Regions from separate parts of the Pseudomonas sp. 4CAES_32.4 genome, predicted to be linked through region 1. Evidence: predicted binding sites of a transcription regulator. Region 1 holds the regulator's gene; each other region holds the start of a gene.
What was found. Region 1 encodes sigma-54, which starts transcription at its own class of promoters, with help from an activator protein. Its sites were predicted from a motif close to ANTGGCATNNANNTTGCTNT; they were not measured.
Positions count from the first base shown of each region.

Region 2: a site for sigma-54 is predicted at 2,406-2,425, ahead of glnA (type I glutamate--ammonia ligase). Genes of this name have one in related genera too.
Region 3: a site for sigma-54 is predicted at 2,297-2,316, ahead of AC3Y64_RS08780 (circularly permuted type 2 ATP-grasp protein). Genes of this name have one in related genera too.
Region 4: a site for sigma-54 is predicted at 2,366-2,385, ahead of AC3Y64_RS07585 (flagellar basal body rod protein FlgF). Genes of this name have one in related genera too.

Region 1 covers NZ_CM176882.1:978,976-982,679, forward strand. The annotation lists gene AC3Y64_RS04245 (HPr family phosphocarrier protein) at 1-138, opposite strand, end outside; gene rapZ (RNase adapter RapZ) at 154-1,011, opposite strand; gene ptsN (PTS IIA-like nitrogen regulatory protein PtsN) at 1,014-1,478, opposite strand; gene hpf (ribosome hibernation-promoting factor, HPF/YfiA family) at 1,490-1,798, opposite strand; gene AC3Y64_RS04265 (RNA polymerase factor sigma-54) at 1,872-3,365, opposite strand; gene lptB (LPS export ABC transporter ATP-binding protein) at 3,553-3,704, opposite strand, start outside.
Region 2 covers NZ_CM176882.1:395,007-398,710, reverse strand. The annotation lists gene typA (translational GTPase TypA) at 1-597, opposite strand, end outside; gene thiI (tRNA uracil 4-sulfurtransferase ThiI) at 737-2,191, opposite strand; gene glnA (type I glutamate--ammonia ligase) at 2,520-3,704, shown strand, end outside.
Region 3 covers NZ_CM176882.1:1,923,777-1,927,480, forward strand. The annotation lists gene AC3Y64_RS08760 (hypothetical protein) at 97-627, shown strand; gene AC3Y64_RS08765 (PLDc N-terminal domain-containing protein) at 699-890, shown strand; gene AC3Y64_RS08770 (hypothetical protein) at 1,073-1,306, shown strand; gene AC3Y64_RS08775 (ribonuclease E inhibitor RraB) at 1,516-1,863, shown strand; gene AC3Y64_RS08780 (circularly permuted type 2 ATP-grasp protein) at 2,349-3,704, shown strand, end outside.
Region 4 covers NZ_CM176882.1:1,678,019-1,681,722, reverse strand. The annotation lists gene flgH (flagellar basal body L-ring protein FlgH) at 1-686, opposite strand, end outside; gene flgG (flagellar basal-body rod protein FlgG) at 740-1,525, opposite strand; gene AC3Y64_RS07585 (flagellar basal body rod protein FlgF) at 1,571-2,311, opposite strand; gene AC3Y64_RS07580 (sigma-54-dependent transcriptional regulator) at 2,561-3,704, opposite strand, start outside.

The DNA.
Region 1 (3,704 bases):
GCCATCGACCGTGGTCTCGGGCGTGCGGCCCACTCTGATCGTGCAATCCGGATACTGCCCGGCCACGCCAACGAACTTGGCCGACGCGCGGGCATGCAGGCCCAGTTTGTTGATGATTTCGATTTCCAGAGCAGGCATCGCGGTGTGAATCCTTTAAGTGAGGTCGCGGTGGCGAACCTGGACGTTCTTCAGGGTTTTCTGCAGGGCCTGACCCAGGCGTTCGGTCAGGTAGACGGAGCGGTGATGCCCGCCGGTGCAGCCAATGGCAATGGTCACGTAGGCGCGATTGCTGGCGGCGAAGCGCGGCAGCCATTTGTGCAGGTAGGTGAAGATGTCTTGGAACATCTCTTCGACCTCGGGCTGCGCTGCCAGATACTCGGCGACCGGCGCGTCTAGACCGGATTGCTCGCGCAGCTCCGGTTTCCAGTACGGATTGGGCAGGCAGCGTACGTCGAACACCAGGTCGGCATCGACCGGCATGCCGCGCTTGAAGCCGAATGACTCGACCAGAAACGCTGTACCCGGCTCCGGCTGATTGAGCAGGCGCAACTTGATGGTATCGCGCAGCTGATACAGGTTCAGATTGGTGGTGTTGATTTTCAGGTCGGCGAGGTCGGCTATCGGGCCGAGCAGGGCAGTCTCATCGTGGATCGCCTCGGCCAGCGAGCGGTTGGCGTTGCTCAGCGGGTGGCGACGACGGGTCTCGGAAAAACGCTTGAGCAGGGTTTCCTCATCGGCGTCCAGGTAAAGCACATCGCACTGGATATGCTTGCTTCTGGCGTCTTCAAGCAGTTCGGGGAAGCGTGACAGGTGGCTCGGCAGGTTGCGCGCATCAATCGACACGGCCACCAGCGGCTGCGCCAGTTCTGTGTGAATCAATGCGCGCTCGGCCAGCTCCGGCAGCAAACCTGCGGGCAAGTTGTCGATGCAGTAGTAACCGTTGTCCTCCAGGACATCCAGTGCCGTACTTTTACCCGAGCCAGAACGGCCGCTGACGATGATCAAGCGCATGATTACTGCCCGTTCTGCTCGTCCACAACAACCTGATACAAGGCTTCGTTGCTCGAAGCGCTGCGCAATTTATCGCGCACATCCTTGCGATCCAGCATGCTCGCGATCTGGCGCAGCAACTCCAGGTGTGCATCGGTCGCGGCTTCCGGCACCAGCAATACAAACAGCAGGTCAACGGGAGCGCCGTCGATGGCGTCAAAATCGATAGGTGCTTCAAGGTGCATCAGCGCGCTGATAGGCGACTGGCAACCCTTGAGGCGGCAGTGAGGAATGGCGATGCCGTTGCCAAAACCGGTCGAACCCAGTTTTTCACGGGCAATCAGAGCCTCGAAGACATCTTGCATCTCCAGATCCGGTACTTCCCGGGCGATCAGGTTGGCAATTTGTTCGAGGGCTTTCTTTTTACTGCCGCCCGGCACGTTCACGAGGGAACGGCCGGGGGTCAGGATACTTTCAAGTCGGATCATGGAATGGGGGGTTATCGACCGGTCGCGCCCTGTAGGAGGCTTTGGGTCTTTTCCTTATGCTTTTTGAGTTGGCGATCCAGCTTGTCGGTCAGTGAGTCGATCGCAGCATACATGTCGGTATCTTCTGCGTTGGCGACCACTTCGCTGCCGGGAATATGCAAGGTGGCTTCGATTTTCTGCTTCAGCTTTTCGACGCACATCGTGACTTGCACGTTGGTGATCTTGTCGAAATGGCGCTCCAGTCGTTGGAGTTTTTCCTCGATGTAGGAACGCAGAGGTTGGGTCACTTCCAGTTGGTGTCCACTGATGTTGACTTGCATACAGCTTCTCCTTCGTTGCCAGTGCATAAAGCGGCAGGCTGGATAGCCTGCCACTGGAACGCTGTAACGTGGCTTACATCAACCGCTTGCGTTCGCTCGAAGGCGCGATCCCGAGGGACTCGCGGTACTTGGCGACGGTGCGGCGAGCCACCTGAATGCCTTGTGCCTCCAGTAAACCAGCGATCTTGCTGTCACTCAACGGCTTTTTCTGATTTTCCGCCGCAACGAGTTTTTTGATGATCGCGCGGATCGCCGTGGACGAGCATTCGCCGCCTTCGGAGGTGCTGACGTGGCTGGAGAAAAAGTATTTCAGTTCATAAATACCGCGCGGGGTATGCATGAATTTCTGCGTGGTCACACGGGAAATCGTCGATTCATGCATGCCCACCGCTTCGGCGATGTCATGCAGAACCAGCGGCTTCATGGCTTCGTCGCCGTACTCCAGAAAACCGCGCTGATGCTCGACGATCTGGGTGGCAACTTTCATCAGGGTTTCGTTGCGGCTCTGCAAGCTCTTGATGAACCAGCGGGCTTCCTGCAACTGATTGCGCATAAAGGTGTTGTCGGCACTGGTGTCGGCGCGGCGCACGAAACCGGCGTACTGTGCGTTGACCCGCAGGCGGGGCACCGACTCCTGATTCAGTTCGACCAACCAGCGCTCGTTGTCCTTGCGCACGATAACGTCCGGCACCACGTATTCGGCTTCGGTCGATTCGATCTGCGAGCCTGGGCGTGGATTGAGGGTCTGTACCAGTTCGATGACCTGGCGCAGTTCATCTTCCTTGAGTTTCATGCGGCGCATCAACTGGCTGTAGTCGCGGCTGCCAAGCAGGTCGATGTAGTCGCTGACCAGGCGTTTGGCTTCCGCCAGCCACGGGGTCTTGGCCGACAGCTGGCGCAATTGCAGCAGAAGGCATTCGCCGAGGTTGCGTGCGCCGATACCGGCCGGTTCGAACTGCTGGATGCGGTGCAGGACGGCTTCGATTTCGTCCAGCTCGATGTCCAGTTCCGGGTCGAACGCTTCGAGAATTTCTTCGAGGGTTTCGTCCAGGTAGCCCTGATTGTTGATGCAATCGATCAGGGTCACAGCGATCAGGCGATCGGTGTCGGACATGGGGGCCAGGTTCAATTGCCACAGCAGATGACTTTGCAGGCTTTCGCCAGCGGAGGTACGGGTGGTGAAGTCCCACTCGTCATCATCGTTGCTCGGCAGGCTGCTGGCGCTGGTCTGGTAGACGTCTTCCCAGGCCGTGTCGACCGGAAGTTCGTTGGGAATGCGTTCGTTCCATTCGCCGTCCTCGAGGTTGTCTACCGTCGGGGCCGTTTCCTGATAGGAGGGTTCCTGGATCTCGGTGTTGGGCTTCTGCTCGATGTTGTGGGCCATCGGATCGGAATTGTCGAAGTCGTCGCCTTCTTCCTGGCGTTCGAGCATCGGATTGGATTCCAGCGCCTCCTGGATTTCCTGTTGCAGATCCAGGGTCGACAATTGGAGCAGACGGATGGCCTGTTGCAGCTGCGGTGTCATCGTCAGCTGCTGGCCCATTCTCAAGACTAGCGATGGTTTCATGGCAGGGGCTTAACACCTTATTCGCCGGCGCTATGCGCCATCCACTACAGGGCGCCGGAGCGCCAAACTTAAGCAAATTATATGCCTGAAACTGAAGTGTTTGCCTAGAGCGCTGTAACAATTAAAGCGTATAAAAAGCTGCTTCATCGATACAGCACCCTCGCGAATCACCCGGATGCTGTCGCGCTTACAGGCGGAACTCGTGCCCCAGATAGACTTCCTTGACCAGATCGTTGGCCAGGATGGTTTCTGCATCACCTTCGGCGATCAATTGACCGTCGTTGACGATGTAAGCGGTTTCGCAGATATCCAGCGTTTCACGGACGTTGTGGTCGGTGA
Region 2 (3,704 bases), 580 kb from region 1:
AACGGCCGGAGGCGGAACGTGGTCGACTACCGCTTGGTACAGCGGAGTCATGTCTTCAGCCATGGCGGTGTGATCCAGACCGGCAATGCCGTTCAGGGCCGAGGCGTAAACAACCTGGAAGTCCAGTTGTTCTTCGGTAGCACCGAGGTTGTCGAACAGGTCGAAGATCTGGTCCAGAACCCAGTCCGGACGCGCGCCTGGACGGTCAACCTTGTTGATTACCACGATTGGACGCAGGCCGGCTTCGAACGCCTTCTTGGTCACGAAACGGGTTTGCGGCATAGGGCCGTCTTGAGCGTCAACCAGCAGCAGAACGGAGTCAACCATCGACATTACGCGTTCAACTTCGCCGCCGAAGTCGGCGTGGCCCGGGGTGTCCACGATGTTGATGTGGTAGCCGTTCCAGTTGATGGCGGTGTTTTTCGCCAGAATGGTAATACCGCGCTCTTTTTCCTGGTCGTTGGAGTCCATCACGCGCTCGTCGTTGAGCTCGTTGCGCTCCAGAGTGCCGGATTGACGCAGGAGTTTGTCTACCAGGGTGGTTTTACCATGGTCAACGTGGGCAATGATGGCGATGTTACGTAGATTTTCGATCACTTGTGTATCTCGATCAGAGGATTCGGTTTGCTGACAAGTCTTGGCAGCGATTAGCAGTAGTGTCCGGCATGGCCGTTACAGCTTGACGGCGGTGTCGGGGGGCCGGTGACGCAGGCCACAGGCAAACAGCCCCGGGCACTTAGCTCGGTCGATAAACGCGCACATTGGCATGCCCCTCACTGAGCAAATGGTGAGCATGCAGGCGACTCATCACGCCTTTGTCGCAATACAGCAGGTACTGGCGAGTCGGATCCAGCTCCTTGAAACGAGCGTTCACTGCGTAGAACGGCATCGTCTGTACTTCTACGCCAGCGAGTTCCAGCGGCTCATCCTCGGCGGCATCCGGGTGACGGATGTCGATCACGATCTGGCCGGCCAGTGCTTCGCTGACTTCTTCAATCTGTACGTCCTGGCCCAATTCGTCGATCACGCGATCGATCGGCACCAGTTTGGCGTTTTCGAGCGCACGCTCGAGTACCGCCATGTCGAATTCTTTCTCTTCGTGCTCAACACGACCGCGTTTGGCGGCGGTCTTCGGGTTGACCGAAATAACGCCGCAATATTCCGGCATGTGCCGGGCGAAATCGGCGGTGCCGATCTCGTTGGCGGTGTCGATGATGTCCTGCTTGTGCGCTACGATCAGCGGACGCAGGACCAGCTTGTCGGTCACGCAGTCGATCACCGACAGGTTCGGCAACGTCTGGCTCGACACCTGGGAGATCGCCTCGCCGGTGACCAGTGCTTCGATGTGCAGGCGATCAGCGATGTTCGACGCCGCGCGCAACATCATACGCTTCAATACGACGCCCATATGACTGTTATCGACTTTGCCGAGAATTTCGCCCAACACTTCTTCGAACGGAACACTGACAAATAGCACGCGTTGCGAGCTGCCGTACTTCTTCCAGATGAAATGCGCGACTTCCATTACGCCCAGTTCGTGGGCACGACCGCCCAGATTGAAGAAGCAGAAGTGCGTCATCAGACCGCGACGAATGATCTGGTAGGCCGCAACGGTCGAGTCAAAGCCGCCGGACATCAATACCAGCGTCTGCTCCAAAGCGCCGAGCGGGTAGCCGCCGATGCCGTTGTGCTGGCTGTGGATCACAAACAACCGTTTGTCGCGAACTTCGATTCGAACTTCGATTTCCGGCGCTTTCAGGTCGATACCGGCAGCACCGCACTCACGGCGCAGCTTGCTGCCGACGTATTTTTCAACGTCCATCGAGCTGAAGGTGTGCTTGCCGGCACGCTTGCAGCGCACCGAGAAAATCTTCCCGGCCAGTGCAGCGCCATAGTGCTCTTTGCACTTCTCGGTGATGTCGTCGAAGTCGCCCAGCGGGTACTCGTCGATCTGCAAAAAGTGCGCGATGCCTGGCATGCAGGTCAGGCGCTCACCCATCTCTTTCAAGGCTTTGGCGTCGGTAACGCGGGTTTCCAGTTCGAGATTGTCCCACACACCGTTCACCACCACGGCCGGGTCCAGGTCACGGAGCACGGTGCGGATGTTCTTGGCCAACTGGCGGATGAATTTCGTCCGGACAGGTCGGCTTTTGATGGTGATCTCGGGGAAGACTTTTACGATTAGTTTCATGAAAACAGCGCGCGAACGGCCAGCCGAAAAAGGGGGGCGCGGATTATAGCGGAAATTGCTCAAGGTTTAACCAGTTAATGTGCAGAAGGTTTTGCATGCACCAAAACAGGTCATTTTCGATTTGTGACGCTACATTAAAGGGCGAGATTTTTAGCTTTCAGGCGTTCCGAGCCTTAATAAGCGTGAATTTGGGGCAAAAAACCCATGCTGGGGCACTGGCATGCAATTTGCTCCCTTGTGAGGCAGGTTGCCTTGGCAGAGTATTCGCGCCGGCATCAACCAAATTCAAGGGCATCCACTACCAAGCCCGAAGCCACCCGGAGGACATATGTCGAAGACGGTTCAACTCATCAAAGATCATGACGTCAAGTGGATTGATCTGCGCTTCACGGACACCAAAGGTACTCAGCACCACGTGACCATGCCGGCTCGCGATGCTTTGGACGACGACTTCTTCGAAGTCGGCAAAATGTTCGACGGTTCCTCCATCGCTGGCTGGAAAGGCATCGAAGCCTCCGACATGATCCTGATGCCGGTTGACGAAACTGCCGTTCTCGACCCGTTCACCGAAGACGCCACCCTGATTCTGGTGTGCGACATCATCGAACCTTCGAGCATGCAAGGCTACGACCGCGACCCACGTGCGATCGCCAAGCGCGCCGAAGAGCACCTGAAAGCCACCGGTATCGGTGACACCGTGTTCGCTGGTCCAGAGCCAGAGTTCTTCATCTTTGACTCGGTGAAATTCAAGTCGGACATTTCCGGCTCGATGTTCAAGATCTACTCCGAGCAAGGTTCGTGGATGTCCGACCAGGACATCGAAGGCGGCAACAAGGGTCACCGTCCAGGCGTCAAAGGCGGCTACTTCCCGGTTCCACCGTTCGACCACGACCACGAAATCCGTACCTCCATGTGCAACGCACTGGAAGAAATGGGCCTGACCGTCGAAGTTCACCACCACGAAGTGGCGACTGCCGGTCAGAACGAAATCGGCGTCAAGTTCAACACCCTGGTGAAGAAAGCCGACGAAACCCAAACCCTGAAGTACGTTGTGCACAACGTTGCTGACGCTTACGGCCGCACCGCGACCTTCATGCCGAAGCCACTGTACGGCGACAACGGTTCGGGCATGCACGTACACATGTCGATCTGGAAAGACGGCAAGAACACCTTCGCAGGTGAAGGCTATGCCGGCCTGTCCGATACCGCTCTGTACTTCATCGGCGGCATCATCAAGCACGGTAAGGCCCTGAACGGCTTCACCAACCCGGCGACCAACTCCTACAAGCGTCTGGTGCCAGGCTTCGAAGCTCCAGTGATGCTGGCCTACTCAGCTCGCAACCGTTCCGCTTCGATCCGTATTCCTTACGTGTCGAGCCCGAAAGCCCGCCGTATCGAAGCCCGCTTCCCGGATCCGGCTGCCAACCCGTACCTGGCCTTCGCAGCCCTGCTGATGGCCGGCCTGGACGGTATCCAGAACAAGATCCACCCAGGCGACGCTGCTGACAAAAAC
Region 3 (3,704 bases), 940 kb from region 1:
AACGCTTTACCTGTAGGAGCTGCCACAGGCTGCGATCTTTTGCTTTGTGCGCTATCCTCCGCGCCCTCAAAATTCAAATCCACAGGATCCGCCCTCATGAAAGCCGCACTCGTCGAACTCATCAGCAAAATCAGCTCCGGCTGCATGGGCGAGGACGAGATCCTGAAAGTGGCTGACGAAGCGGCGCTGGCTTACGCCGATGCCGACGCCTTTCTGACCGCCAATCCGGACATCAACTACGACGACACCTTTCCGATCCCGTTGGGCGAGTGGGTGGTGGTCGGCAGCCTGCCGGAAACCGTGCTGTTCCAGGCCGACACCTACGTTGACCTGTTCGCCCAGATCGTGGCCTCGTTCGGCCCGACCGTCGACTTCAACCTCAAACCCAAGCAATTGGCCAAGACCGAAGCGCTGACTGCGCTCAATCGCATCCAGGTGCAGATGAGCAGCCTGAACAAGGAAAACGGCGGTTACACGCTGATGAACTTCAGCCAGTTGCTCGACGATGAGCTGCAGATGGTGCTGGTTTACGGCAACGACGTGCCGCGCGTGCTGCAACTGTGCGCCGAAGTCGGCATCGCCGCCGCGCCGTCTCTGGAAGCCTTGAAGATCGCCGTTCACGTCTGAACGCAATAAAAGGGAACCCTGCGCGCGACCGTCTATCCTAAAAGTGCATGCCACTATTCTGGAGCGACACCATGGGTTCCACGTTCAACGGTCTGATCGGTCTGATCATCCTCGCCCTCGACATCTGGGCCATCATCAATGTGTTGAAAAGCGGCGCGACCACCGGGATGAAAATCGTCTGGGTGCTGCTGATCATCCTCCTGCCAGTGCTGGGCCTGATCATCTGGGCAATTGCCGGACCGCGGGGCAACGTGCGGATCTGAACCCAGTCTCCAATGCCAACACATTGTGTGGGAGCTAGCTTGCCAGCTCCCACATTTGCCTGGCCGTGCAGTAGATGTCGTTTTTTTCATGTTCGCCCGCTGTAATCCTTTTGAACCAACTTTCGGCGGTTACAGTCGAGATAGTTGTAAGCCCATTTGCGGGTTTGATCGAGGAGGCACCGATGCAAAAGTGGAAAGTCACTTTCGTGGACGATCATGGTGAAATTGTCGATGAGGTGTTCGAGCGCGCGGAATGCCCCAGCGACGATGAGGCCGCTCGATTGATCAAGGCACGGCTTCTGCCCGTCGCCGCCGAACTGGACCTGAACGATCTGGAAGGGCGCACAGCCGATGCTGGCGTGAAAAGCCTGAAAACCCAGAACAGCATCGAAATCCGCAGCATCACCCCAATCTGACATTCTTCTTGTCACCTTCCGCACCAGGCCTTGGCAGCAGCTCTATCTTGGGGCTACTCTGCAACTGAGATCAGCGAACGGATCGCTAAGGTCTGGTCTTGTCAGCTACATGCTTGTTCCCGCGTGCAACCACGTTGCCGTAGTACTTAGGCCAGAGGCCCGGGGCGGGAATACGGAAAGTCTATCCATCTATGCGAGGGGGACGATTCATGAGCACAGCCTATCAAGAAGACATCAGCAGCAATGTTCTGCGCCGCATGAAAGAAGGCGGTTTCGATTTTTCCCGATTCCATCCCATCGAGTTCTACGCCATTTTCCCGGACGAGGAGCGGGCGCGCAGGGCGGCAGGCAAATTTCGCGGTGAATCCATCAATGCCCAGGTCAGTGCGCGCGACGACGGCGCCTGGTCGCTGGAATTGAGCAAAGTGATGTACGCGACCTATGACGATATAGGCGACTTCGAGCAGGGCTTTTCCGCCGTGGTCGAACCGCTGGGCGGCATCATCGAAGGCTGGGGCGTCAAGCAGGAGGTGCGCAACCGCCACCGTTTGAACTGATCTCTTGATTCAACTGTTGAGCAACGGCTGACCTTCGGGTCGGCCGTTGTCGTTTCTGGTGACCGTAAAGTGTGTGGCAAAACCCTGAAACAAGAATCCGAGGCAAAAAAAGCCACCGGAGAGGGTGGCTAAAAGGGAAGACCGATAAGGAGAGCAAACCGGTCAGGGTTACAGCGGGGCGGGCTGCGAGGGCAGTCCAGGTCAGTTGAGCTGGCGGCTTCGCGGCGCTATGCGCGGGGAAGTTTTGCAGCGAATGCGCGGATTATCCGCACGCGGCGGCGGGCAGTGAAATCAACTCTGACTATGCTGGTGATAGGCGATGCAATGCGTCGCAATGAAGCGGGGGCAATCGGCTTGGGGCATTTGCCGCACAGGAATGGTGCGGTGTCTGCGGCGTCAATATCCAACCGATTGAAATCAAAGCGTTTATGCCGATGGCACGGGCCTTGCGAAGGCCTGTATGTCCGGGTGACAAGGAGTACGGCATGATCCGCACCTATTTTGATGAGATGTACGATGCCGGCGGCCAGGTTCGCCCGCATTATCGGGAGTTTGCCCGTTGGCTGGCCGAGACGCCTGACGAACTTCTCGCCCAACGGCGCCGCGAGGCCGATTTGCTGTTTCACCGTGCCGGGATCACGTTCACGCTGTACGGCGATGAGCAGGGCACCGAGCGGCTGATTCCTTTCGACACTATTCCGCGCAGCATTCCCGCCAGTGAATGGCGGATCGTCGAGCGCGGCTGCATCCAGCGGGTCAAGGCGCTGAACATGTTTCTCGCCGACCTTTATCACGAACAGCGCATCATCAAGGCCGGGATCATCCCCGCCGAACAGGTGCTGGCCAACGAGCAATATCAGTTGGCGATGCAAGGCCTGGATCTGCACCGCGATATCTATTCGCACATCTCCGGCGTCGATCTGGTGCGTGATGGCGACGGCACGTACTACGTGCTTGAAGACAACCTACGCACGCCGAGTGGCGTGAGCTACATGCTCGAAGACCGCAAGATGATGATGCGCCTGTTCCCGGAGCTGTTCGCCGCGCAGCGCATCGCACCGATCGACCACTACCCGAACCTGCTGCTCGACACCCTGAAAAGCTCCAGCCCGATCGACGATCCGAGCGTGGTGGTGCTGACGCCGGGGCGCTTCAACAGTGCGTTCTTCGAGCACGCGTTTCTCGCGCGGGAAATGGGCGTTGAACTGGTCGAGGGCGCGGATCTGTTCGTGCGTGACGACAAGGTCTTCATGCGCACCACCGACGGCCCGAAAGCGGTGGACGTGATTTACCGTCGCCTCGACGACGCGTTCCTCGATCCGCTGGCGTTCAACCCGGACTCGATGCTCGGCGTGCCGGGGCTGTTGTCATCCTACCGTTCGGGCAACGTAGTGCTGGCCAACGCCATCGGCACCGGGGTGGCGGATGACAAATCGGTCTATCCGTTTGTCACCGACATGATCAGGTTTTACCTCGACGAAGAGCCGATTCTGAAAAACGTGCCGACCTGGCAGTGCCGCAACCCCTCTGAACTTTCCCATGTTCTGGCCAATCTTCCAGATCTGGTGGTCAAGGAAACCCAGGGCTCCGGTGGATACGGAATGCTGGTGGGGCCAGCGTCGACGAAGGCGGAAATCGACGCCTTCCGCGAGCGCATCAAAGCCAAGCCCCACGCGTACATCGCGCAGCCGACGCTGTCGCTGTCGACCTGTCCGACCTTTGTCGAAAACGGCATCGCGCCGCGCCATATCGACTTGCGCCCGTTTGTCTTGTCCGGCCGCGAAACCCGTGTGGTGCCTGGCGGTTTGACCCGTGTGGCGCTGCGCGAAGGCTCTCTGGTG
Region 4 (3,704 bases), 700 kb from region 1:
AACAGCGGGCTGAGGAAGAAACGGTCGAACCAGCCTGGCTGACTCGCATCGGCGAACGAGCCGGTGCCCGAGTAGGTGATGCGCGCATCGGCGACGCGGGTCGACGACACGGTGTTGTCGGTGGCGATGTCATCGGCACGAACCAGACCGGCAATGCGCACCAGCTCATCGCCAGTGTTGAGGGTCATCCACTTCTCGCCGCGCACAGCGATGATGCCGTTGGGCAAAACGTCAGCCACGGTCACGGTGACCGAACCGGTCAGGGTATTGCCCTGCGCAGCCTTGCTGTCGCCCTTGGTCGCGCGGTCGCCGCTGTAGCCGACGTCCAGGCTCAGATCGTTGCCACCCAACGGATTATTGGTCACGCCGCTACCGCCGAACAGCGAGGTCAGACCGATGCCGGTCTTGCTGTTCTTGGCCACTTGCGAGTTGGCGTTCTTGCTCGCCTGGGTCTTCTCGTTCAGGGTGATGGTGATGATGTCACCGACCCGGAAGGCCTTGCGGTCGCTGTACAGGTTTTGCTCGAACCCGGCCTGATAGATCGAGCCGTTGTTGGCCGCCGACGGCAACGGTGTGCGCGGCAACACCGGAGCGTAGTAAGGGTCATTGGGCTTGGGCGTCGGTGCGACGCAGCCCGCGAGCGAGACGACCCCACCCAATGCCAGAACAGATACGAAGCGTTTCATGACCCTTACCTCACGGTGTTGCAGGCAGCCTCATGGCTGCCTCATAGACTTGATTACAGATTCTGCGTTACGAACGAGAGCATCTGGTCGGCGGTGGAGATCACCTTAGAGTTCATTTCGTAAGCGCGCTGAGTGGTGATCATGTTGACCATCTCTTCAACGGTGCTGACGTTGGAACCTTCCAGGGTGTTCTGCAACGTGGTGCCGAAACCGTTCAGGCCCGGGGTGCCGATTTGCGGCGCGCCGGAAGCGGCGGTTTCCAGGAACAGGTTGTTGCCTACTGCTTGCAGACCGGCCGGGTTGATGAAGTCGGCGGTTTGCAGGTTGCCGATCACCTGCGCGGCAGGGTTGCCCGGAACCGTGATGGACACGGTGCCGTCGGTGCCGACAGTGAAGCTCTGCGCGTTGTTCGGGATAACGATCGCAGGCTCCAGCGCGAAACCGCTGGCGTTGACGATCTGGCCATTGGAGTCGAGGTGGAACGTGCCGTCACGGGTGTAGGACGTGGTGCCGTCCGGCTGCAGGATCTGGAAGAAACCGCGACCGTCGATGGCCATGTCCAGCGGCTGCTCGGTGGTTTGCAGGCTGCCGGCGGTGAAGTTCTTCTGCGTGCCGACGATGCGCACACCGGTACCCAGTTGCAGACCCGACGGCAGTTCGCTGTCCTGAGTCGACTGAGCGCCAGGTTGACGCTTGATCTGATACAGCAGGTCCTGAAACTCGGCGCGGTCACGTTTGAAACCCGTGGTCGACACGTTCGCCAGGTTGTTGGAAATGGTGGTCAGGTTGGTGTCCTGGGCGGACAGACCGGTTTTGGCAACCCATAGAGCCGGAAGCATTCGATTCTCCTCGTGCGCCTGTTTTACGGCGCGACGTTCTGATAATTAGCTGATCTGCAAGACCCGAGCCATGGCCTGGTCGTCGTCTTTGGCGGTGTTCATCATCTTGACGTGCAATTCGAACTGCTTGGCCAGGGCCAGCACCGACGTCATTTCTTCCACGGCGTTGACGTTGCTCGACTCAAGGAAGCCCGACACCAGTTTGACGTTGGCATCGGCCGGCGCAGGCTGGCCGTCCTTGGTGTAGATCGAGCCGTCGAGGCCCTTGTTCATGTTCTTGATGTCCGGGTTGACCAGTTTGATCCGGTCGACTTCCGCCATGACGCGCGGGCCTTCGCCCATCGCACGAATACTGATGGTGCCGTCTTCACCGACTTCGACCTGTTGCTCAGGCGGCACGGCAATCGGCCCGCCATTGCCCAGCACCGGCATACCGTTGCCGGCGCGCAGGACGCCGAGGGCGTCGATGTTGAGGCTGCCGGTGCGCACGTAGCTTTCGCCGCCATTGGGATTCTGCACGGCGATAAAGCCGTTGCCGGTCACAGCAACGTCGAGGTCACGACCGGTCTGCACCAGAGAGCCCGGGGTGAAGTCGGTAGCAGGCCGTTCGCTCATGGCAAACGCACGCGCCGGAAAGACGTCACCGAACACCGGCATCGAACGCGCCTGTTCCAGGTCGCGCTGGAAACCGTTGGTGGAGATGTTCGCCAGGTTGTTGGCATGCGCCTTTTGCGCCAGTGCGTTCTGGCTGGCGCCGGTCATTGCCACATAAAGGTACTTGTCCACACTCTTTCCTCTGCATGCCGGACGTTTGCCGCCCACCGCTGTACTGCTGAGCCATAAGCAATTTGCAGACCAACTTTTTTCTGGCGGCGCGGGGCCCGGTAAACAAAGGACTTGGGGGATTTTGCGGAGGGATTGGAAATGTATCGAAGTCGAAAAACCGGCGGTGTTATGCCGCTTGGCGGCAATCCCGGCGAATGATCGTAATGATCGTTCCCACGCTCCGCGTGGGAATGATCATCCCGTGCGCTATCACTCGGTTTTGCCGACTTCGTATTCACGCAACTTGTTGGCAATTGTGGTGTGCGAAACCCCCAGCCGCTTGCCTAACTGCCGACTGCTCGGGTGTTCGGAATACAAACGCTCCAGCACCGCTTTCTCGAAGCGACCAACGATCTCGGCCAAGTCGCCTTCCAGGGAAAAATCGCCAAGCGGCTGACGCACGCCATAATCCGGCAGACGAATATGTTCCGCCTTCACGGTGCCACCCTCACACAGCGAAACGGCCTGGAACAGCACGTTCTCCAGTTGCCGCACGTTGCCCGGCCAGTGGTAATGACTGAGCCGGTCCATCGCCGCCGGTGCCAGTTTTGGCAGCGAACAACCGATCTGCCGACTGGCCTGATCGAGGAAGTGCTCGACCAGCGGCGTCAAACCGTCGAGGCATTCGCGCAACGGTGGAATATGCAGCGAGAGCACGTTCAAGCGGTGATACAAATCCTGACGAAACTCACCGCGTGCGCACAGCTCGGACAAATCCACCTGGGTCGCGCAGATCACCCGCACATCCAGATAAACCTCTTCATCACTGCCGACCCGACGGAAGCAACCGTCCTGCAGAAAGCGCAGCAGTTTCACCTGCAAACGCGGGCTCATTTCACCGACGCCATCAAGAAACAGCGTGCCGCCGGCGGTCAGCTCCAGCAGGCCGAGCTTGCCTTCGGCGCGCGCACCTTCAAAGGCACCGGGGCCATAGCCGAACAGCTCGGTTTCAGCCATCGATTCCGGCAGCCCCGCGCAATTGAGCGCCATCAATGGCGATTGTCCGCGCGGACTGGCGAGGTGACAGGCACGCGCCAGCAATTCCTTGCCGGTGCCGGTTTCGCCTTCTATCAATAGCGGCGCGTCGAGCGGTGCCATGCGGCGCGCTTCACGGACGACAGCAGCCATGACTTTCGAGCTCTGGAAGATGCTGTCGAAGCCGCGCAACTCCTGCTTGCGCACGTTGTAGATGCGCTCGCCGACGCGGTCGGCGCGATGCAGGGTCAGCACGGCGCCGGCCATGGCTTCGCTGTCATCGTGCTCCGATTGCAGCGGCGCGATGTCGGCGAGAAAGACGTCACCCTTGACCTTGACGCGCATGCCGTTGATCCGCGATTTGTTGGCGCGCACCAGT